2 regions of the Pseudolactococcus yaeyamensis genome follow, and region 2 is predicted to be linked to the other one. Evidence: predicted binding sites of a transcription regulator. Region 2 holds the regulator's gene; the other holds the start of a gene.
The links. The regulator NrdR, encoded in region 2, represses ribonucleotide reductase genes. The targets are predictions, from matches to a motif close to ACACNATATATNGTGT.
Positions count from the first base shown of each region.

Region 1: nrdD (anaerobic ribonucleoside-triphosphate reductase) is a predicted target of NrdR. The motif match lies at 8,948-8,963, and genes of this name have one in related genera.

Region 1 is NZ_BAAGGP010000003.1:60,081-71,588, forward strand. It holds gene ACYQ21_RS01370 (MATE family efflux transporter) at 1-440, shown strand, start outside; gene ACYQ21_RS01375 (N-acetyldiaminopimelate deacetylase) at 511-1,641, opposite strand; gene ACYQ21_RS01380 (hypothetical protein) at 1,653-1,910, opposite strand; gene dapD (2,3,4,5-tetrahydropyridine-2,6-dicarboxylate N-acetyltransferase) at 1,912-2,595, opposite strand; gene ACYQ21_RS01390 (energy-coupling factor transporter transmembrane component T family protein) at 2,787-3,587, opposite strand; gene ACYQ21_RS01395 (energy-coupling factor transporter ATPase) at 3,580-4,434, opposite strand; gene ACYQ21_RS01400 (energy-coupling factor ABC transporter ATP-binding protein) at 4,410-5,246, opposite strand; gene ACYQ21_RS01405 (Fic family protein) at 5,301-6,533, opposite strand; gene nrdD (anaerobic ribonucleoside-triphosphate reductase) at 6,630-8,876, opposite strand; gene ACYQ21_RS01415 (ABC transporter permease) at 9,118-10,314, opposite strand; gene ACYQ21_RS01420 (ABC transporter ATP-binding protein) at 10,311-10,979, opposite strand; gene ACYQ21_RS01425 (efflux RND transporter periplasmic adaptor subunit) at 10,963-11,508, opposite strand, start outside.
Region 2 is NZ_BAAGGP010000010.1:14,414-25,921, reverse strand. It holds gene ACYQ21_RS03450 (HAD family hydrolase) at 1-29, shown strand, start outside; gene ACYQ21_RS03445 (GGDEF domain-containing protein) at 174-2,141, shown strand; gene rplI (50S ribosomal protein L9) at 2,392-2,844, shown strand; gene dnaB (replicative DNA helicase) at 2,845-4,206, shown strand; gene ACYQ21_RS03430 (Veg family protein) at 4,469-4,717, shown strand; gene ACYQ21_RS03425 (phosphotransferase family protein) at 4,760-5,560, shown strand; gene trmB (tRNA (guanosine(46)-N7)-methyltransferase TrmB) at 5,687-6,328, shown strand; gene nrdR (transcriptional regulator NrdR) at 6,330-6,782, shown strand; gene ACYQ21_RS03410 (DnaD domain protein) at 6,791-7,975, shown strand; gene dnaI (primosomal protein DnaI) at 7,983-8,864, shown strand; gene ACYQ21_RS03400 (NADPH-dependent oxidoreductase) at 8,857-9,579, shown strand; gene ACYQ21_RS03395 (hypothetical protein) at 9,696-9,977, opposite strand; gene ACYQ21_RS03390 (hypothetical protein) at 9,989-10,747, opposite strand; gene der (ribosome biogenesis GTPase Der) at 10,983-11,508, shown strand, end outside.

The DNA.
Region 1 (11,508 bases), on a different contig from region 2:
CTGTCATTGTTGATGTGATTTGGGGTGTCGTCTTTGCCGCCATCCTCATCACCTTTAACAAGTTCTTCTCCGGTCTCTTCATCAGCCGTAGCGAAACCAAAATCATCCACCTCGCTTTCGAGTATTACTTGGTCAATGGCATCTTTTATTGGATTTTAGCCATTCTCTTCATTGTTCGTGGATTCATTCAAGGCTATGGCAATAGTCTAGTACCGACATTAGCAGGCATAGCAGAGCTTGTCATGCGGGCTGGGGTTTCCGTGCTGAGCCTCGTCACCGTCGGCCTGATTGGTGTCCTCTTTTCAAGTCCTGCTGCTTGGATTGGCAGTGTCATTATCCTCGTGCCTAGCTATTTTAAGATTACCAAGGATTTGCGTCATCGCAGTGATGGGGAAATTGATGAAACTGATGATTTAGAGGAGACACTTGAAATTGTTTGATAGGGTTTGCGACCTGTCATCAATAGATAGAAAAACCACTCAGGTCATGTGACTTGGGTGGTTTTCCATATTACTCTGCTTTCGTTTTCAAAAACGCTGAAATCTGTTCTACCCCAAAGGCAAGTGCCCCTTCATCAGGCAACATTTTAGGATGGTGTAGCGCATAAGGCGTTTCAATTCCTAACCAGAACATGACGCCTGGTATTTTGGATAAGATATAACCAAAATCCTCTCCTGTCATGGCTGGCTCAATATCAATCAAATTCACGCCGTCTCGCGCATCAAAGAAAGTCATTAAGCCCTGCGCCAACTCAGGATTATTTTCGACTGGTAGATAGCCGCCTTGCTTCAGCTCAATGTCAACTGCCAGACCAAAGCTCAGGGCAATACCTTCTGCAATGGCTCTGATTCTTTTTTGTGTTAGCTGATTCATTTCCTGAGTTAAGGTCCGAATCGTCCCATGAAGAAAAGCTGTCTCTGCAATCACATTATTCGTTGTGCCAGCATGAAGGCTACCAAAAGTTACCACTGCCCCTTCAATCGGGTCAACATTACGGCTGACAATGGTCTGAACTTGTGTGATGAAATAACTGGCTGCAACTAGCGCATCATTGGCTTGGTGCGGAAAGGCAGCGTGACCGCCTGTTCCCTTGAAGTGAATCCTAACTTCGCAAGTTCCGGCAAATAGGGTATGTGTATTGGTCGCAATATCACCGACTTTGAGGTCCGGTCTAACATGAAGACCATAAAATTCATCTGGTAACCAGTCGCCATCAAATACACCAGCTTCATACATGAGCATACCACCCGCTTCATTTTCTTCAGCTGGTTGAAAAAGGAAAATCAGATTGTTTTTGGGTTGGGTTGCAAGCATAGCTTCCAAAACACCAAGTGCTAAAGTCATGTGCATATCATGACCGCAAGCGTGCATCCGACCTTCATGGCGCGAGGTGAAAGTCAGTCCCGTATCTTCAATAATTGGTAAACCGTCAATATCTGTCCGCCAAGCAATCGTTTTGTCAGGGGCGAAACCATTGAGCTTAACGACAATCCCTGTCTGCCAAGTTTTGATGTCAACGAAGGATTTGTCCGCAGTCAACTCACGGATTTGTGCCATGAGATAGGCATGTGTTTCAAATTCTTCCAAACCAATTTCGGGAATTTGATGGAGCTCCCTGCGAATTTTGATTAAATCTAACATCTTTTCACCCACTAAAAACTGAATGGTAATTCAGCACTCACCATTGCTAAGCCTTTTACCAAGTTTTTCCCAAATTTTCCCTTATGTCGCAATGTTTGTACAGTTGCATAAAGCAAGGCAAAAATCAGACTTAGACCAGCCAAGCCTAGTACACCCACCCATAAGGTTGATATTCTAAAAATCAGACCTACTAACAACAAAACTAAGCCAATCCCCCAAATGACAGCAGTGATTTGAAGATAGAGCTTGCTATCTTTATCCTTATCCATATTACAAAGTTCTCAGTGCATCTTCAAGCGCTGTTTTTTGTTTCGTTTTCTCATCAATTTTTTTAATCACGCGCGCAGGAACACCCGCCACGACAACATTTTCAGGCACATCTTGCGTGACGATAGCACCCGCTGCAACAACAGAACCATTGCCGACTTGAACGCCTTCAATAATCACTGCATTAGCGCCGACTAAGACGTTATCCCCTACACGCACGGGTTCAGCACTAGCAGGCTCAATCACGCCCGCAAGAACAGCACCCGCACCAATATGCGAATTTTCACCGACAATCGCACGACCACCTAAAATCGCACCCATATCAATCATCGTCCCCGCACCGATTTCAGCGCCGATATTGATTACCGCACCCATCATAATCACGGCATTGTCGCCAATTTCGACCTGATCACGAATCACAGCACCCGGCTCAATCCGTGCATTGATTTCACGCTTATCAAGCAAAGGCACAGCCGAGTTACGACCATCTTGTTCAACGACATAATCTTTATTTTCAGTCAAATCAACCAAAAGCGGCGCAATTTCCGCCCAGTCACCAAACAAAACATTACCCAGTTGGATGACCGATGCAGGCATAGCACCCGCCAATTCTCCCTCAAAGGTCACTTTTACCGCTGTTTTTTTCTCAGCGTTACCGATAAATTGGATAATTTCTTGTGCTGTCATTTTGTTCGTCATTGTTTTCTCCCTTAGTTAAGATGTTGAGGCGACTGCTTTGGTGTGTAGAATTCTTTTCCGCGACGAGTAATCGCAGGAGTGAATTAGGAAAAGACGTAAACGAACAACGTTCGTGCGTACTTTTATCTATTTTCCTAACACCAAGGAGCCGAAACTCGATTATAAGTGTGTGATACGCTTTATTTCATCATGTTCCATGCGACCAGAATAGCCGCAACGATAAGCAAACTGAGCAAGAGCAGGGTATCAGAACCCTGCCATTTGAGGACACGGTATTTACTGCGCCCTTCTCCCCCTTGATAGCCACGACTTTCCATGGCAATGGCTAAATCATCTGCCCGTCTAAAACTTGAGACGAACAGCGGAATCAAAATCGGAATGACCGATTTGACTTTTTGAACCAAGTTGCCTTCACCAAAATCCATGCCCCGTGATTTTTGAGCATTCATAATCATCGTGGTGTCATCCATTAAGGTCGGAATGAAGCGTAAAGAAATCGATAACATGAGCCCAATTTCATGAACAGGCACCTTGATTTTTTTCAAGGGTGCAAGTCCCGTTTCAATCCCATCAGCCAAAGTCAGAGGTGGCGTCGTCAGCGTCAACAGCGTTGACATGAAGATAATCAAGACAAACCGCATGAAGATGAAAAAAGCATTTTGCAGCGAGTAAGACGTGATTTTCAAAAACCAGATTTGAAAAAGGACTTCTCCACCTGTTGTGAAGAGCATTTGGAAAATGACCGTAAACAAAATCAAACCTAGCATGGGGCGCAAGCCTTTGAGGAAATAGGATAGTTTAATTCGGCTCAAGGCGACACCAAGAAAGGTAAAGACCGTCAGAATACCATAGCCGATAGCATCATTTGCCAGAAAGATGATGAAGACAAAGGTAAACATCGCGAGCAGTTTACTGCGTGGATCCAGACGATGAATGATTGAATACCCGGGAATGTAGCGACCAATAATCAGTTTATCCATGATTTGCCGCCTCCGTAATCATCTCAATCAGCGCCGCACGTGTAATCGGTAAGTGTTCAAAGTACTGACCGCGTTCTCGCAAGAGTAGCGCAAAGCGTGTCGCCTTCGGCACACCGAGTTGATGGGCGCTCATAAAGTCAACATCCTGAAACAAATCTTGTGGTTTGCCTGATTTGACGATGCGACCTTTTTCCAACACAAACATGGTATCAGCATAATCAGCCACGTCATCCATGAGATGGGTCACCAAAATCGTCGTCACACCAGAGGCATGAATCGTTTCAAACAAGCGCATCATGTCAATCCGCGCTTTAGGGTCAAGACCTGCAGTCGGTTCATCCAAAACAAGGACGCTTGGGTTCATCGCTAGGATACCGGCAATCGCCACACGGCGCATCTGACCACCAGAAAGCTCAAATGGTGAGCGCTCAAAGAGTTCATCCGAAATGCCGACAAGATTTAATTTCTCACGCGCAATAGCTTGCGCCTCTTCTTTAGAAACGCCAAAGTTTTGCGGGCCAAAAGCAACGTCTTTTAAAACTGTTTCGTCAAATAACTGCGTCTCAGGAAACTGAAAAACAACCCCAACTTTTTGACGAACCGGTTTAATTTCTTTCGCTTTACTTGTAGGCTTAATCACCGTCTCATCGACTGCGACAGTTCCTGAAGTCGGAAGCAACAAGGCATTTAAATGTTGTAATAAGGTGGATTTTCCAGAACCTGTATGCCCCACAAGTGCTGTGAAACTCCCATCTGCCACCTCTAGGTCAATATCAAACAAGGCACGACTTTCAAAAGGTGTGTTGGGCTGGTAGGTATAAGTTACTTTGTCAAAAGAGATTGCCATAAGAAGTCAGCCAACTCACTTTCTGTATAATATTTTTCGGGAATCTGCAATCCATTTTGGCGCAAATCCCTTGCGACATTGGCTGAAAAAGGCACATCCAGACCAATATCAACTAAATTGTCATTCAAAAACAGCGCATCCGGTGTCGCAATCTGTTCAATCTTCCCATCCTTCATGACGATAATTTTATCAGAAAGGCTCGCCTCATCTAAATCATGCGTAATCGAAATGACAGTCAAACCATACTGTTCCTTGATTTCTCTGACGACTCGGATGATTTCTAGTCGCCCCTTTGGATCTAGCATAGATGTCGCCTCATCTAGGATAATGATGTCAGGACGCAAAGCAACGATCCCTGCGATAGCAACCCGTTGTTTTTGACCACCAGACAGACGAGCAGGTTCCTTCGTTTTGAAGTCTGCCATATTGACACGTTCTAGTGCAGCCTGCACCCGTGTCAGCATTTCCTCTCGTGGGACGCCATGATTTTCCATGCCAAAAGCAACATCGTCCTCAACGGTTGAGCCGACAAATTGATTGTCTGGATTTTGGAAAACCATGCCGATTTTTTGGCGTAATGCCCAAACATTTTCTTCCGTTAAAGTTTGCCCATCGATGATAATTTCGCCTGAGGCTACTGCCATCAGACCATCTATTAAACGTGCCGTTGTCGACTTACCAGAACCATTGCGCCCAATAATCGACACCCACTCGCCACGAAGTACCTCAAAAGACACGCTATTTACGGCGTAAATGTCGCTTGATTCCTCATATTGATATGTTACATTTTTTATTTCCAGAATTTTCTGCATGACAACATTATACCAAAAAAAGCCGAACTTGTCGGCTTTTCTTCATTTTGAACTTTAAATATACGCATTTGAAATATCGTGAATCAAGGGTCTCTTTTGCAATAAATCTATTTTGCCTTGTTCCTCTAGTTCTTTTATCGCTTTTTGAACAGCATTTTGGCTATGGGAGGTCTCTTTTGCCATCGCAATGATGTCCCTATCTTCCAGTTTATCTTCAATAGACTCTGTAAATAATTTAGATTGTGCTAGTAACACTAAAACAGTTCTTTCAACTTCTGATAAGGTTGTATCAAGCTCAATTTTTTGAATAGCTGACGATAATTGGACTTTTTTAAATTTTAAATCGTCTATGAGATTTTGTTGTCCCTCATAAATAATGTTAAGTAAAGCCAAGACAAAAAATGTGCCTTCTGCCTTATTATCAGCCTCACCCGTAATAGCAAATGCCTTATAATAGGCTCTCCTATTCTCGTTTAAAAATTGAGAGACGCCTAATCCCGTGTAAATATCAAGCTTTCTTGATAAATATTTTGATAAAATATAGCGACCAATTCGACCATTGCCATCATAAAAAGGGTGAACATTTTCAAAAAAGTAATGTCCAATTAACGCTTTTATTAAAAATGGCCCCTTGCTATTGTTGATAAATAGCAGCCATTCTGACATCATATCACTAACTGCTTTCCCAGTCATAGGAGGATTATGAACTGTATCACCACTTCTTTCATCAGTAATAAAAACTTCTTCATTCCTGAAAAAACTGCCATCTGGTAGATTTTTCTTATCTATCTCTCCTTCTGTCAATTCATCATATATACTTCTGACATCTTCAAAAGTTGTAATATGTAGTGATTTATTTTCGATGATGTCTTGATATAACTTAACCGTTGATTGTAGCCTTACCTTTTTTGTAGCATTTTTTAAGACAGCTTTTTTAGCTGAATTAATCTCCTCGCGGGTCGTTTTGATACCTTCAATTTCATCTGTACTCTGAATGGCAAGAGATAACTTTTCGTTGTAAAATTGATGCCTAGCAACACCCGGTAGTTTAGAGGAAATCTTATCGATTTCGCGCGAATTTGCAATGATTTTTTCTGATAATAAACTAATCTCAGGTAAATTAACGACAAACATAGGTAAGTTTGTTTCCGATAATGTTTTATGATGCATTAAATAAGGCTTAAGATTCGTCTTTAAAGTTGCATATCCATCAAATCTTTTAATATAATCATCATTATATCCGTGATAATCGTTATATTTGGTTATTTTCAATTCTTTATAAGACATATCCTCTATCAAACCCCCATTATCGTCATTTTTAGCAATTATATCATTTTTAATCTATTTTAACAACAAAAAACGGCATTTTGCCGTTTTTAAATTTTATTTTTGAAAGAATGGCGACTTAGCTGCATCAATCGCAACGCTTTCCAAATCATCTCCGTTTGACAAATGACCGACTGAGCCGTTCATGTGTTTGACGCGTGATGAAATTTCTTTGTGACGGCCGTTGACCATTGGGCGCGCTTGTGGGTTACCGAGATAGCCACAGGTCCGTTTAACAACATCAACTGTTTTAGGGTCGCTATTGCCACAATTTGGACATTGAAACCCTCGTTCAGTTGGTGTGAAGTCGCCTTCAAAGTGACATTCGTAACAGTGGTCAATCGGTGTATTTGTACCAAGATAGCCAACACGGTCATAGGCGTAATCCCAAACAGCCTCCAAGGCTTTTGGATTTTGTTGAAGTACTGGATATTCACAATAGTGAATGAAACCGCCACTGGCATAGACTGGATAGTCTTTTTCAAAGTCTAATTTCTCAAACGGTGTTGGATTTTTACGGACATCATAATGAAATGAATTGGTATAGTATTCTTTATCGGTAATGTCTTTAATCTCACCGAATTTTTCTGTATCTAGGCGACAGAAACGGTCAGTCAAACTTTCAGATGGCGTTGAATAGATTGAGAAATGGTAATCATATTCGTCAGACCACTCGCCCGCCGCTTTTTTCATTTCACGCAAAATATCGAGCGTGAAGGCCTTAGCTTCAGGGTTAGATTCCCATTCGCCACCGTAAAAAACAGTTGCGACTTCGTACAGACCGATATAGCCTGCAGAAATCGTTGCACGACGATGTTTGAATAACTCATTGACAGAGTCTGTCTTGCTCAGGCGTTTACCAAAAGCACCATTTTCATAAAGGATTGGCGCATTGGCAGGCGTTGCTTCTTTTACGCGTTCCACACGGTAAACCAGCGCATCTTTCATAACTGCCATCCGCTCAAAGAAAATTTGCCAGAATTTATCTTTATCCCCTTTAGATTCAAGGGCAATACGTGGTAAATTAAGCGTCACAACGCCTAAGTTCATCCGACCATCCACGACATCTTGACCGTTTTCGTCTTGCCAACCTTGCAAGAAACTGCGGCACCCCATTGGTGCTTTGAATGAGCCAGTTAGTTCAACGATTTTATCGTAGCTGACAATGTCTGGATACATGCGTTTTGTCGCACATTCGGCTGCTAATTCTTTAATGTCATAATTGGGGTCTTCAGCATTCAAATTCAAACCACGTTTAATGGTGAAAACGAGTTTAGGGAAGATGGCTGTACGCCCTTCTTTACCCAGACCTTTAATGCGGTTTTGAAGAATAGCTTTCTGTATTTCACGCGCATACCAATCCTCACCTAGGCCGAAACCAAAGGTTGTAAATGGTGTTTGACCATTGGACGTGAACAAGGTATTGATCTCGTACTCCAGACTTTGCATGGCATCATAGATATCTTTGGCCGTTTTTGCACGCGCATAGGCTTCGCGTTTTTCAGCTGCTACCCACTCTTCGGCGTCCTTCATGTGCTTGGCAAAATTCAGCTCAGCATAAGGCGCCAACACTTCGTCGATGCGGTTGACAGATGTACCACCATATTGGCTTGAGGCCACATTGGCAATGATTTGCGAGATTTGTGCTGCTGCTGTTTGAATTGACTTAGGGCTGTCGATGACGGCATTGCCAAGTTTGAAGCCATCGCGAAGCATCCCTTTGACATCAACCAGACAACAGTTGGTCATCGGTGCATAGGGCTGATAATCCAAATCATGGAAATGGATGTCGCCTTTTTGGTGGGCATTTGCAACGTGCGCCGGTAGCATTTTCAGACCAATCGATTTGCCAACGATACCTGCCGTCAAGTCACGTTGCGTATTGAAGACATCACTGTCTTTGTTGGCATTTTCATTGACAACAGACTGTTCTTTATTAATCAATTTGTCAATCGTGAAGTTGATATCTGTCGCTTGCGAGCGCTCAAAATCGCGTTTTGTCCGATAATTAATATAGACTTCTGCTAATTTGTACTCATTAGCATCCAACAAAACGTGCTCGACGATATTTTGAATTTCATAAATTTTGATATTATCATCAAAACGGTCAAAAATTGTCGCAACGATTTTGTCCGTCAAGTGTTCCAATTTCACTTCTTGAACCGGTGACATCGGAAAAACTTCATCAGAGGCTTTTCTCAAGGCATCATAAATTTTTTCCGGCTCAAAATTTAAATGGCGACCATCACGCTTAACAACTTCCATCGTATTGTCGACTACCTCTGTTTTTTCCCAAACCATCATAACGTACATCTCATTTCTAAAGTGATTTTAAATATATTCTACCACTCATTGGGTAATTTGTAAACACGGAATCACAATATATTGTGTCTTATATAAAGATTTAAGACCTTAACATACTATATATAGGATGTCAAGCATTTGCCTAATATTTGATTATTTCATCCTATTCAGCCAATAGATTGCCCTATTTTCGACTTATTAACCACAAAAAAATAAGTCAAATGACCTATTTTTTGTAATGTTATCTCAAAATCTCCACCAAATCTTTTCGCGCTGCCATGTTGGCTGGGGTGATTGAAAAGACCAGACCAATGGCAATCGTTATGACTAAAGTTAGGGAAATTGTAAATAAATCTGGAGATACTTTAAATGGCAAGAAGATTGATATGACAAGCGCAACCAAATAACCGATGATATAACCAATCACACCAGCTGACATTGTTAGCATCAAGCCTTCAACCAAAAATTGATTTCGAATGTCACGTCTTTTAGCGCCAACACTTCGGCGAACGCCAATTTCTTTGACACGTTCAGAAACTGATGTATACATCATATTCATAACGCCAACACCTGCAATGAAGAGTGAAATGCCCGCTATTCCTGAGATAAAGAAGGTCAACATCTTCAATACTTTACCAATACCGTCTGTCAGAGAACTCATATCAAAAGTTGAATACTCACCAAAATTACGACTGATGCCTACTTTTTCCAGTTTTTTAATCACTTTCTGCGCAACCTTACTGGGTTTATAATCATTAGCAATTGTAACTTTTATTTGCGTGGGATTCCCTTCGCTATTCGTATAGTACTGGTAGGTTGTCTTGGGAATCTTGACATCAGGGGTCATATCAAACAAATTAGCCGTCCCTCCTTTATAGATGCCAACAATTTGATAAAGCTCACCTTTTATGTCAATCCCTGTACCTAATACCTTATTCACATCTGGATTGACATCTTTTGCCGTATCACGACTGATCATTGCGACCTTTTGATGCGTTTCAATATCATCACGACTAATCGTGCGCCCCACCTCGACAGCATCTTTACCACCAGCTACAAAGCCTAAATTCTTACTGATTTTTTTATCTGCTACCTGTAAATCTATACGTAAAAACTTGTCGTCAGCTTTGACATAGGCAACCTTCTCTACGCCCTCAATCTGACCTATAAATTTCAAGTCTTCATCAGAAAAGTAGCGCATTTTATTTGATTCAAACTGTTCATAATCCGACGGCGAAAAAACAACATCGACCGCTACATTTTTTTCATTTGTAGCAGTCAGATTTTTTACCGTGTAAGTTTCAAACCCACGTCCTAACGATAAAATCGTGATGACACTGGCAATACCAATGACAATACCAAGCATCGTTAAAATACTGCGTCTGGTATTTTGACGAAGGGCTTGATAAGCATTTTTGATAACGGCACGCAAGTTCATAGGACCACCTCGCCATCAGACACTCTAATTTCACGATTACAATATGCCATCAAATTGGGATCATGTGTCACCAAAATAATCGTCACACCACTAGTCGTATTCAAATCTGTAAACAACTGCATAATATCAACAGATGTTTTGCTATCAAGCGCACCCGTTGGCTCATCTGCAATGATAAATTTAGGAGAATTGACAATGGCACGCGCAATAGCCACCCGTTGCCTTTGACCACCCGATAAAAGTTTAACAGACTGACCTACAAAGTCAGCCAAGCCCACTTTTTCCAAACTCTCCGCTACAAGACGTGTTTTTTCCTGATTAGAAATACCAGCGTATAATAAAGGCAATTCAACATTTTGCCCAACTGTCATATTTTCAATCAAGCCAAAATTTTGAAAAACAAAGCCAACATTTTCATTTCTGATTTTAGATAAGTCATCGTCTGTATACTGCTCAACTAACTTATCTTCAAAATAGTAAGTCCCTTTAAATTTCTTGTCCAAAAAACCAATCAGATTAACCAAAGTCGACTTTCCAGAACCACTTCGCCCCATAATACCAACAAAATCACCCTCAAAAATATTGAGAGAGACATTGTTTAAAACAGTAACTTCTTGTTTGGCAAGCTCATAAGTTTTTGTGATATTTTCAAGGCGTATCAACATAAGCTGCTGCCTCCTCGATAATTTTATCGCCCGAATTTAAACCAGATATGACTTGCAAGCGACTACCCGACTCCTTAGTTTCGACTGCAACTTTACTAAATTTCCCACCACGTTTCATGTAAACTTTACCATTTTTCACGGATGTTTTAGGAATATAAAGTGTTTCATTTGGACGATGAATCTGAACCGTATAGCCGTTTTGTAATGGCTCATCTAAAACAACCTTAAAATTGTATTGACTAGATGATGTTTCAGACGTTGCTTTATCTGGAACTGGAGAAATATAAGAGATTTTACCCGTCACTTTTTTCGACAAATCAACCGTCTCAACACTTACCACATCGTTCACCTTGAGCTTGTCGTAATCATATTCCGATGTCTTACCATTGACCAGTGTCTCCCGACTCACAACACTCAGTAAAGGCGACGTCTCAGACTTCGTCCCCATAATCACAATACCATCTGTTTTAGACGTCACCGTGGCAGTTTGCTTATCCTTTTGACTTGCTAAAGTTGCTTGTGCTTGGTC
Region 2 (11,508 bases):
ATTTAACCGAAATCGTGCGCCAATTATAAGTCAGTGTCAAGTAGCGCCTTGAATTTTTGAAAAAATGGCTTAAATATGGTAAAATGAACCATTATAAATGCCTTGTTAAGTATCAAAAAATGCTGATGGCTGTGTTACTAAGCCTCAGCTTCCTCGGATCGGAGTAAGTAGACGTGAAACGTTTTGAAAGATTTTTACCACTTGTCATTATCATTGGCATGACAGTCGTGTATTTATGTGAAGTGCTCATTTTGCGTTTGATTGAATTTCAACAAACTGAACTTGTCCTATTGCTAGTTGTGAATCTGATTGTGACCATCGTTTTATTGCTACGTGCGAAAGAGTTGACGGCTAAAAATCTCGATACGATTCGAGCACTGAATGAAAGTGCTGAAAATTCACTGAATGCGACACTTGATACGATGCCCATAGGTGTGTTACGTTATTCGGAGCATGACTATACACCAGAGTGGTTTAATCCCTTTGTTGATATCATTTTTGCCAATGACGAAGAAAAATTACAAGCCGATAAAATAAAAGAAATTGTGCAAAACGTTGATGATCAAGGGATACAATATTTACCTGTCGGACAAAAAAAGTATGCGATTAAGATTGACCATCAAAAGAAACTGCTTTATTTTATAGATGCGACGAGTGAGGTTGAGGCCAAAACAGTCACGCGTGAAAGTCGCCCGGTGATTGGGATTTTATCTGTCGACAATTATGATGATGCGACTGATTTGATTTCAGACAGTAGTCGGACGATTATTAATAACTTCATTGCGACGAAAATTGATGATATTTCTGGCAAATATAACGTTTATACTAGTCGATATAACGCCAGTCGCTACTATATTTATACCAATTATCTGGCATTAAAAAAAATCATGGATGATAAGTTTGAGTTTTTAAACGCTTTTCGTGAAGAAGCAAGGGAAAAAAACTTTTCATTGACCCTATCTATCGGGATGTCCTATGGTCAAGAAAACTTCTCTAAGATTGGTAAAACAGCGCTTGATAATTTAGAGTTGGCACTTGTTCGTGGTGGTGATCAGGTGGTGATTAAGGAAAACATCAACACAGCCAAGCCGATTTACTTCGGTGGCAATTCAGCCAGTCATACTCAGAAATCTCGGACACGCGCTAGAGCGATTGCGACAGCACTTCGGACGATTGTGTTAGAATCTGAGAATGTCTTTGTCATGGGGCATAAATATTCAGATATGGATGCACTAGGTGCAGCTGTGGCAACGAAGATTTTCGCCAATATGAACGATAAAGAGGCTTTTATCGTTTATGATGAGAAGCAACTTTTGCCTGATGTTGAACGCGCCATTGCCAAACTTAATGAGTCGAAAGATGGTTTTGCCCACATTATCCGAATGGATACGGCGCGTGAGTTGAAAAAATCAAACTCGCTTTTGATTATGGTCGATCATTCTAAAATCAGTCAGACCATGGATTACGCTTTTTATAAGAGCTTTGATAAAGTGGTGGTCATTGACCACCATCGCCGTGATGAAGATTTTCCGAAAAATGCCTTGCTGACTTATATTGAAAGTGGCGCGTCATCAGCATCTGAGCTAGTTGTTGAAGTCTTGCAGTATCAAAATGGCCGAAAACAAAAGATGTCCAAAGTCGAGGCGTCAATTGCTCTGGCAGGGATTTCAGTCGACACACAGAAATTTTCTAAAGGGACGACGGCTAGAACTTTTGAAGCCGCTTCCTATCTGCGTTCTCAGGGGGCGGATAATAATCTCATCAAGCAGTTTTTGGCGACTGAGTTTGATAAGTACAAGAAAATCAATGAAATCGTGCTCAATGCTGAATTTCAGAACAACATTGCCATCGGTGTCGGGCTTTACCGCAAGATGTATGATAATGTGACCATCGCAAAAGCAGCGGATACTCTTCTCAATATGGTGGGGATTGATGCCTCCTTTACGATTGTCAACCATGAAAATGGTTATGTGGCTGTTTCAGCCAGATCGTCAGGAGACTTCAATGTCCAACGTATTATGGAAAGTTTTGGCGGTGGCGGACATTTCAATAATGCAGCTGCGCAGATTTACGAGAAGACACCAACTGAAGTGAAGGAAGAGCTCCTGAAACTCTTAAATCGCTCCGATGAAGAAAAATAAAATTAAATAAAACAGCGTAAAATGGTATAGACCCTAAGGGAGGCAAGGCATGGCTTGTAACAACCAAGACAAAAGAACACGCTCAATTGCGAGTAGCGGCATTACATTTGGCTGCGCACTAGCGATAGTCATATCGTATGTCAAGTGGCACAGCATTTTCTGGGCATGTATTCACGGTCTGTTCAGTTGAGCCTATGTCATCTATTTTATTATAAAAGGTTATGAGTTTAGTTCAAATAAAGGAGATAAAATGAAAGTCATTTTTTTACAAGATGTTAAAGGCAAAGGTAAACGCGGCGAGGTCAAAGAAGTCCCAACTGGTTTTGCCCAAAACTTTTTAATCAAAAAAAATCTAGCCAAAGAAGCAACTGGCAAAGCCATGGCTGAGCTGAAAGGTCAAGTTAAAGCAGAGCAAAAAGCAGAGGCTGAAATTTTGGCAGAAGCCCAAGCGCTTAAATCAGAGCTTGAAAAAGAGACAACGATTGTTGAAGTCAAAGAAAAAGTCGGGGCAGATGGCCGTCTCTTTGGCGCCATTAACTCGAAAAAAATCGTAGATGCGCTCAATGCGCAGTTCAGCCTCAAACTAGATAAACACAAAATTCAATTAGAATATCCCCTCAAAGCGATTGGCTTGAAAGATGTACCAGTTAAATTGCACAAGGATGTAACGGCAACGATTCGCGTTAAAATTTCGGAGAAGTAAATGGCAGATATTGATGTGCTCAAGGCACCACCCCAAGATTTGGCAGCTGAACAAGCTGTCCTTGGGGCGATTTTCCTTGATAGTGACCGCTTAATCGAAGTATCAGAATATGTCACGGCAGATGATTTTTATAAAACCTCACACAAGATTATTTTTCGCATCATGCTGCGTTTGCAAGATGAACGCAGTCCAATTGATGTCCTGACTGTCCATTCCCTTTTGGAAAATCAAGGTGATTTAGAGACAATCGGTGGGATTTCTTATATTGCTGAATTGGCAACGAGTACGCCAACGGCTGCCCATGCGGTTTTCTACGCCAAAATTGTCGCTGAAAAGTCTTTATTGCGTAAGCTTATTAGCCAATTAACCAACTCAGTTGAACGTGCTTATTCTCAGGAAGATGCTGCAGACGACATTATCGCTGAAGCTGAAAAAGGGATAGTTGCGGTTACAGAAGGTCGGACGCGGTCTGGTTTTCGTAAAATTTCAGAAATCATTGATACTAATTATGATGAAATTGAACGTTTATCCAAGCTGAAATCAACGGTAACGGGCATTTCGACAGGTTTTCCATCTCTTGATGCGAAAACGACAGGTCTCCATGAGGGAGAGTTGATTATTCTAGCCGCCCGTCCAGCCATGGGGAAAACAGCCTTTGCCCTGAACATTGCCTCAAATATCGGCAAACTCGGACAAACTGTTGCCATTTTCTCACTGGAAATGGGTGCAGAAAGTTTGGTAAATCGGATGGTGTCGTCAGAAGGGTTAATTGATGCCCATTCTTTGAGGACTGGTAAGTTGACCGATGACGACTGGAGTAATTTGATTATTGCACAGGGCGCCTTGGCGGATAGAAGTATTTACGTCGATGATTCGCCTGGTATTAAAATCACAGAGATTCGCGCCAGATCACGAAAATTAGCCCAAGAGAAAGGCAGTCTCGGCTTGATTTTAATTGACTATTTGCAGTTGATTTCAGGCACAGGGAAAGAAAACCGGCAACAAGAAGTCTCAGAAATTTCACGGCAACTAAAAGTCTTAGCCAAGGAGTTGAAAGTACCTGTGATCGCCCTCAGTCAGCTCAGCCGTGGTGTTGAGCAACGTGAAGATAAACGTCCTAAATTATCAGACTTGCGAGAGTCCGGTTCCATCGAGCAGGATGCGGATATTGTCGCCTTTATTCATCGTGAGGCGTATTATCAAAACGCCAATGATCCCGAAGTCAAAATTGATAATAAAGCTGAGATTATATTTGCTAAGAATCGGTCGGGTGAAACCGGTACTGCCGAATTAATGTGGGTAGGTCAATTCACCAAGTTCACGAGCGTTGACACGCAGCATGAAGCGAGTCAAGGCTACTGAAAATCTAGTGTAGATTTTAGTAGACCTTTCATGTTATAATAGAAGTACTGTAAAAAGTTCATATCTTAATATGGACGTAAGGAACTGTAAACAAATAGCCTATCCTTTTTGACGGCAGATTTTCCGTTGCACATCGTCATAAAAATCTTATGTAGCCCGCTACACTGCGATTTTTATTCCTTGTTCAACAAAAAATTATCTCGCCCAAAAGCACAGTTTATTTGTTTACAGTCCCTCTGAAATCAAAGAAACGAGAGCGATAATGGATAGTCAAGAAGTTGGAAAAATCATTGAAATCAAAAAAGAAGTAGCCTCACATTTAGGCGAAGATGTCGATATTACAGACCACTACGGTCGTAAGCGTGAAAACCGTCATAAAGTGACCTTGACAGAAGTTTTTGATACGCATTTTGTTGTTGAAAAAACATTAGCACGTGGTCAAAAAATCGTTGAATCTTATATGTATGCGGACATTTTAACGCAGTCAATGCTGATTCATTATAAAGGATAGGCAGTCAGTTGTTATTCAGAAAGAAAGGAGGGGGCTATCAGCATGATGCAAGGCAACGAAGCAGATTGGCATTACGTGCCATTAAATAATTCGTTTGGTCAAAGTGTGAATAACGTTTTTTATGCAACTTTTGGCAGCCAAAAGGCATTCGTCAAAGTGAATGCTAGTCCTCTTCTGGCATCCATTTCACAAGTGGGTTTGACACCGAAAATTATCTGGACCAAGCGCAATAGCAATGGGGAGATGTTGACAGCACAATCTTGGGTTGATGGCGTTGTCCTTGCGGCAACTGAGATGGGGGATATGCAAGTCAATCAGACACTTGCCACCCTACATCATAGCAAGATGTTGGTAGAGGCCTTCAAAAAATTTGGTAATGATGTGACCACCCCGAAACAATTGGTAGATAGATTGTATCAACATGCGCATAGAAGTTTGATTCAAAATTCTTACTTGTCAAATGCTTTATCCGAATTACGCGAAGCAACACCTAAGTTCGAGGTGCAAAATGCCGTCGTGGTACATGGAGATGTCAACCATCATAACTGGTTGAAAAATGACCACAGTGGGAAAATTTACTTAGTGGATTGGGATACGGTTGCTTTATCTGACGCCTTTGTGGATGTGGCGCATCTCTTGGGTCACTATATTGCCCCGAGTCAATGGCGAGAATGGTTAGAGTACTCGGGTTATCGGGTAGATGAAGAAACATTTGTTAAAATCAAATGGTATGGAACACTATCATTTTTAAAACAAATCAACGAAAATTTATGGTCTGATAACCTACAGGCTGCGAATTTAGAAATTCTGGGTTTGCGAAATTTTTGTGATATTTTTAAATAATGTATGGGGAGACTAGCGTCTCCTTGTTTCAGTTAAAGGGAAAGGTTTAAATCACTAATTTGAACTTTTCTGACCATAACATATTGCGTTGCGTAACAGGTAGACATAGGAGTGAAAAAAGAAAAGATGCGAGTCAGAAATCGGAAAGGCGCCCCAGAAATGATGGCAGCCAATACCCAATATGTGGTTGAAAATCCAGAGGCCTTTAAAGGTAAATGGGCGGAAAAATTTGGCAATAATCATCCTATCCATGTCGAAGTTGGGTCGGGAAAAGGGGCTTTTATTACGGGTATGGCAGAGCGCCATCCAGATATTAATTATATCGCCATTGATATGCAGTTGACAGTTTTATCTTATGCTTTGGATAAGGTGCTGGAACTGAATTTGCCAAATATCCAACTCTTGCACGTTGATGGCAGCAGCCTGACCAATTATTTTGCGACTGGCGAAGTTGATTTAGTCTACTTGAATTTCTCGGATCCGTGGCCTAAGACACGCCATGAAAAGCGTCGCTTGACTTACAAAGATTTTCTGAAAACCTACGAAACTATTTTAGTCAAAAATGGACAAGTCCATTTTAAAACGGATAACCGCGGCTTGTTTGAGTACTCGCTCGCATCGATGAGCCAATATGGTATGACTTTACAACAAGTCTGGCTAGATTTACATACAGATGTGGCATTTACCGAAAAAAATGTGATGACAGAATATGAGGCGAAATTTTCCTCAAAAGGTCAAGTCATCTATCGCATGGAGGCGCAGTTTTAATATGAAATGTCCTAAATGTCAATCAGAAGAATCAAAAGTCATCGACAGTCGTCAGGCTGAAAATGCCATCAGACGCCGCCGTGAATGCGAAAATTGTGGCAATCGTTTTACAACCTTTGAACGTATCGAAGAAATGCCCTTGCTCGTCATTAAAAAAGATGACACCCGCGAAGTCTTTAACCGTGATAAAATTATCACAGGGATTGTTCGTAGTGCCCGCAAACGACCAGTTTCTTCTGAGTCGATTGAAAAAGCGGTGGAACGTGTTGAGCGCAAGGTGCGAATGTTGGCTGAAAATGAAGTCCATTCGGATATCATTGGTGAGTTTGTCATGGAAGAATTGGCTGAACTAGATGAGATTACCTATGTGCGTTTCGCCAGTGTTTATCGTAGCTTCAAAGACGTCAGCGATCTCGAAGACCTCTTGCGAAATATTACTAAAAAGAATAAGTAGGAAAAAATATGCGACCCATTGATAAATTCACAGTCAAAAACGCTGACAAAACCAGCTTTGATGCCGGTGTTTTTGTCATGTTCTATCAACCGATTATTGGGCGGAATGGGTTTGCCTTGTACCAGCTTTTGCGTGCTTTTCCAACTCACAAGGGGCGCTTGTCAGATTTGCTCAATCATCTGGATTACGGCTTGAACGAGTTGATGAATGGCTTTGACCAGTTATCAGCTTTGCACTTACTAGACATTTATGAGGACCATGGCGAGCTGACACTAGTTTTACAGAGCCATTTGACGCCGGAGTTTTTCCTATCAGATGGGCTTTACAAGCAATTGCTAACGGATAAAATCGGGCAACCTGCACTTGAAAAATTGATAAGAGAAACTGACTTCTCAGGTCAAAAAATCTCTAAGAAGTTTTCAGATGTCTACCGTGTGGCGGAATTGCCCGAAACGATAGATATTTCAGTGCCTGTTGATAAGGGATTTGACTTAGCATACTTCAAGACAACCATGGAAAATAAAGGGATTCAGTTTGCTGATGAAAGCAAAGATACACTAGCGCTATACGCTTTAGCTGATAAATTTGATTTGGACTGGTATGATTTGTTCAAAATCGCTGAAACGACGCAAAATGCTGACCAGTCGCTTAATACAGCCAATATGTCTCGCCATTTAATTGCGCAAAACCAAAAACAACCTCGCTTACTTGATTTTTCAAAAGCCGAACAAGCGCTAATCAGAACGGCTAAGTCCGAAAAACCAGAGGCACTGCTGTCGAAAATCAAGAAAAGCCGATTTGACGGGTACCCAACTCAAAAAGAAAAACAGCTGCTCGTGCGACTTTCTCGTGACGGTGTAGCGCCAGAAATCCAAAATATGCTGATAATCTATTTCTTGGAAATTCGGGGTTATTCTAATGTCTCAGACTATATAGAAGAGCAAGCTAATCGCTGGAAGAAAGAACAGGTGACATCGGCCGAGCTCGCAGCCAAGTGGTTAGCGACCTATCAAAATAAGCAGGCTGATAAAGCAAATAAGAAAGTACAACCACTGAAAAAAACGCCACCTGCTGGTAGTGAAATACCTGACTGGTATGATCCTGATTATAAAAATGAAACCAGTAGGGTTCAACAGGCTGAGCTAGAAAAAATCAGACGTCAAGCACTTGACAAAATGAATGGTGGTGAATAATATGGCAATGGAATCAATAGCAGATGCGATGGCAAATCGTTTAGACGTCAAAAAATATCAGGAATTGACTGCCAAGATTTTGGATAATCCTGAAATCAAAACTTTTATTCAAGACAACGAATTTGAGCCGACACAAGTGAATAAATCCCTGTCGAAGTTTAACGAATATCTAAAAGAAAAAGCTAAATTCGTTGCGGGTGAACCCACTAAAATATCAGGTTATGAGCCAATTCTTTTTAATAATGAAGGTTTTGCTGATGTGACTTATCGTGCAACAGCAGAAACCTTAGCAAAAGAAGCTGAAATCAGCAAAAAACGTCGGGTTAAATTGATTGGTATGCCGAGAGATTTTGCTGATGTTATCTGGGATGATGTCCTTTTAGATGATGCCAATCGTGTTGCTGCCTATCAAGCTGTTGCTGAATTTATAGCAAATTATCCCAATCAAAACGGTGTCTATCTCTATGGTCAATTCGGTGTTGGCAAGAGCTTTATGATGGCTGCCATGGCGAATAAGTTGGCAGAGAAGGGGATTTCTACTAGCTTGATTCATTATCCGTCTTTTATTTCTGACAACACTGGCTTTGATGAGTTAAAGTGGCAGGCTAATGACATTAAAAAAGTCCAAGTCTTAGTCTTGGACGACATTGGCGCCGAAAGCAATAACGACTGGATTCGCGATAACATTTTGCAAGTCATTTTGCAGTATCGGATGCAGGAAAATTTGCCGACATTTTTCACGTCGAATTTAACCATGGATGAGCTTGAGATGCGGCTTGCTATGACTAAAAAAGGAGATGAAACTTGGGCTGCTAAGCGAGTCATGGAGCGTGTACGTAAGCTGTCGAGAGAGTTTCGTTTGGAGGGAGAAAATCGTCGCAATGGTTAATGATACGATTAAACTTATGTTACAGCACACCTCTGTCAGAAATTTTACAGCAGAAAAAATCCCCGCTGAGACAATGAAAACGATAATTGAGGTGGGGCGTGCTGCCTCAACTTGGAAAAATTTTCAGTCATATTCGATTATCAATGTGCAGACGGATGAGACCAAAAGCAAAATTTTTGACTTGCAACCTCAGAAGTCAATCAAGCATGCGTCTCATTTTCTAGTTTTTGTTGGTGATTTAAACAGAGCAGAGAAAGCAACGAAATTGCACACTGGGGAATTTTTCCCAGAAGGTGCTGAGAATTTATTGATTTCATCTGTCGATGCTAGTTTGGCTGCGCAAAATACCTTGCTTGCAGCAGAGAGTCTAGGCTACGGCGGTGTGATTGTGGGCCTTATCCGCGCTCAAGCTGCTGAATTGTCAGCGCTTTTGGATTTACCAGACTACACATATCCATTATTTGGCGTAGCCTTGGGTGTACCTGCTCGCCGAAATGCAGTCAAACCACGCCTGCCTTATGAGGCGGTTGTCTTTGACGAACGTTATCAAGAGCAAACGGCGCAAGTCATTCAAGACTATGACAAAATGCAAGCAGAGTTTGCTGGAGACCGCCGTCTTGACAGCGACTGGAGTGAGAGAATCGCTGCACAGTTCGGTGTGCCATCACAATCAGCGACTTTGACGAATTTACAGGATAAGGGTTTGGTGTCGTAGTATAAAAAATAAGCTCATCGCATTTTTTGCGAGAGCTTATTTTGACATTATTGAGCATCATGATTTTCGGTGTTATTTTAACATCTATTCCAGTGAGGCATATTGTATAAATGGATTTATGTAGAAATTTCATTATTGATTTCCTTAAGAAGAATTTCACTTGAAATTTTAGCTTTCTTTTGGGTTTCTTTTTGCTTGTGAATATAGTTTTTAAATTTGAAGATACCCGCAGTAATTGCTACAATTCCGATTGCTCCAAGTGTGATGAGAAGTGGTTTAAGAATTTCATTTCTTCCATATAGTCTTCCTTCTTCTCTGATATCTTCTAAGTAAGCTTCAGGACCTCCATGATGTTTAGCTTCTTTTGCTAATTCGGCATAATTCCAATCTTGTGACATTGATGTTCTCCTCATTGTTTGATAAATTGTAATCTTGCATTTTTACGGTCTTCAATGCCAAAAATATCAAGAGCTATTGTGACAATATTTCCTTCTCTTAATTCAACAGCAACATCTGGTGAGGAAGTCGTTAGTTTGACCTTATGATCTAGACTAGCATCATCAAAATCATTGATAGCTATGCGCCAACCTTCAGTTGAGTTTTTTGCACTTAGTGGTTGACTTGATTGAAGTTTATAAATCCCTGGATTTATATCTCTTCCAACAATCCATGAACCGATATAAAATTCTGTTTGTGGGGTTGCGGTAGGCACTGCAGTAAATTTTACTTTTGATATATTGCTAAACTGCCAAACATCACCTTTGAAATTAAGTACCCTAATTTTTGATAACTGTCTAGTTTCGGGTGCACCAGCAGTGTAGTTATTAAACGGATAATGAAATCCATCGTGCTTGCCATGTATATTACCTTCGCCACCCAATATTTCCATGTCATAGATACCTGGTTTGATACTATCATCTAAGCCTACATTCATATCTCCAGTCACATAAAGTTCATCAGTAGAGATAGATTTTTCAGCCCAACTAGCAATCTTTTCTAGAGTGCTAGACTCGGTATTTGATTCTGTTTTGACATCAGAACTCGCTTTTACAGCGCTACTACCTAATGAGTTTGAAGATGAAATTTTTTTGTCTACATTTGAAGTAGCACACGCAGTTAAGCTCGCAATAGCAAGCAAACTTGCTGACAATAAAATAATTTTTTTCATGGGGAATTCTCCTAAAATTTTAGTAAAGCAATAAGCTTTCCATTATAAGCAGTGTAGTTTTGAAAAAATCCAAAGTATTGCAATACTTTCCTTAATGTACTAACATTAAGGAACCTTAACTTGTACGTCTTTGATGATGATTTTGAAAAAGATGAGCAGGAGTAAACGTATTATGTTATACTTAGACTTGAGTGCTTAGCAAGTGGAAAAGCACGGCAACATAAAGGAGAAAACAATGGCATTACCTACAGTAGCAATCGTCGGCCGACCAAACGTCGGCAAATCGACCATTTTTAATCGAATCGCAGGCGAACGGATTTCCATCGTCGAAGATACACCCGGCGTGACACGTGACCGGATTTACACAACCAGCGAATGGCTCAATAAAAAATTCGCCATGATTGATACAGGTGGTATCGAAATGGCGGATACGCCATTTATGGCACAAATCAAGGCGCAAGCTGAGATTGCTATGGATGAGGCTGATGTCATTGTTTTCGTCGTGGACGGTGAAAATGGCGTGACAGATGCGGACGAATATGTCGCACAAATCCTTTACAAAACGGCTACCCCCGTCATCCTCGTCGTCAATAAAATCGACAACCCTGAGCGCCGCATGGAAATTTTCGATTTCTACAGCCTTGGTTTGGGCGAACCTTATCCTGTTTCTGCGGTTCATGGGATTGGGACTGGGGATGTCCTCAATGCCATCATCGACAACCTACCAGTCGAAACTGAAGCAGAAAATCCAGACATCGTCA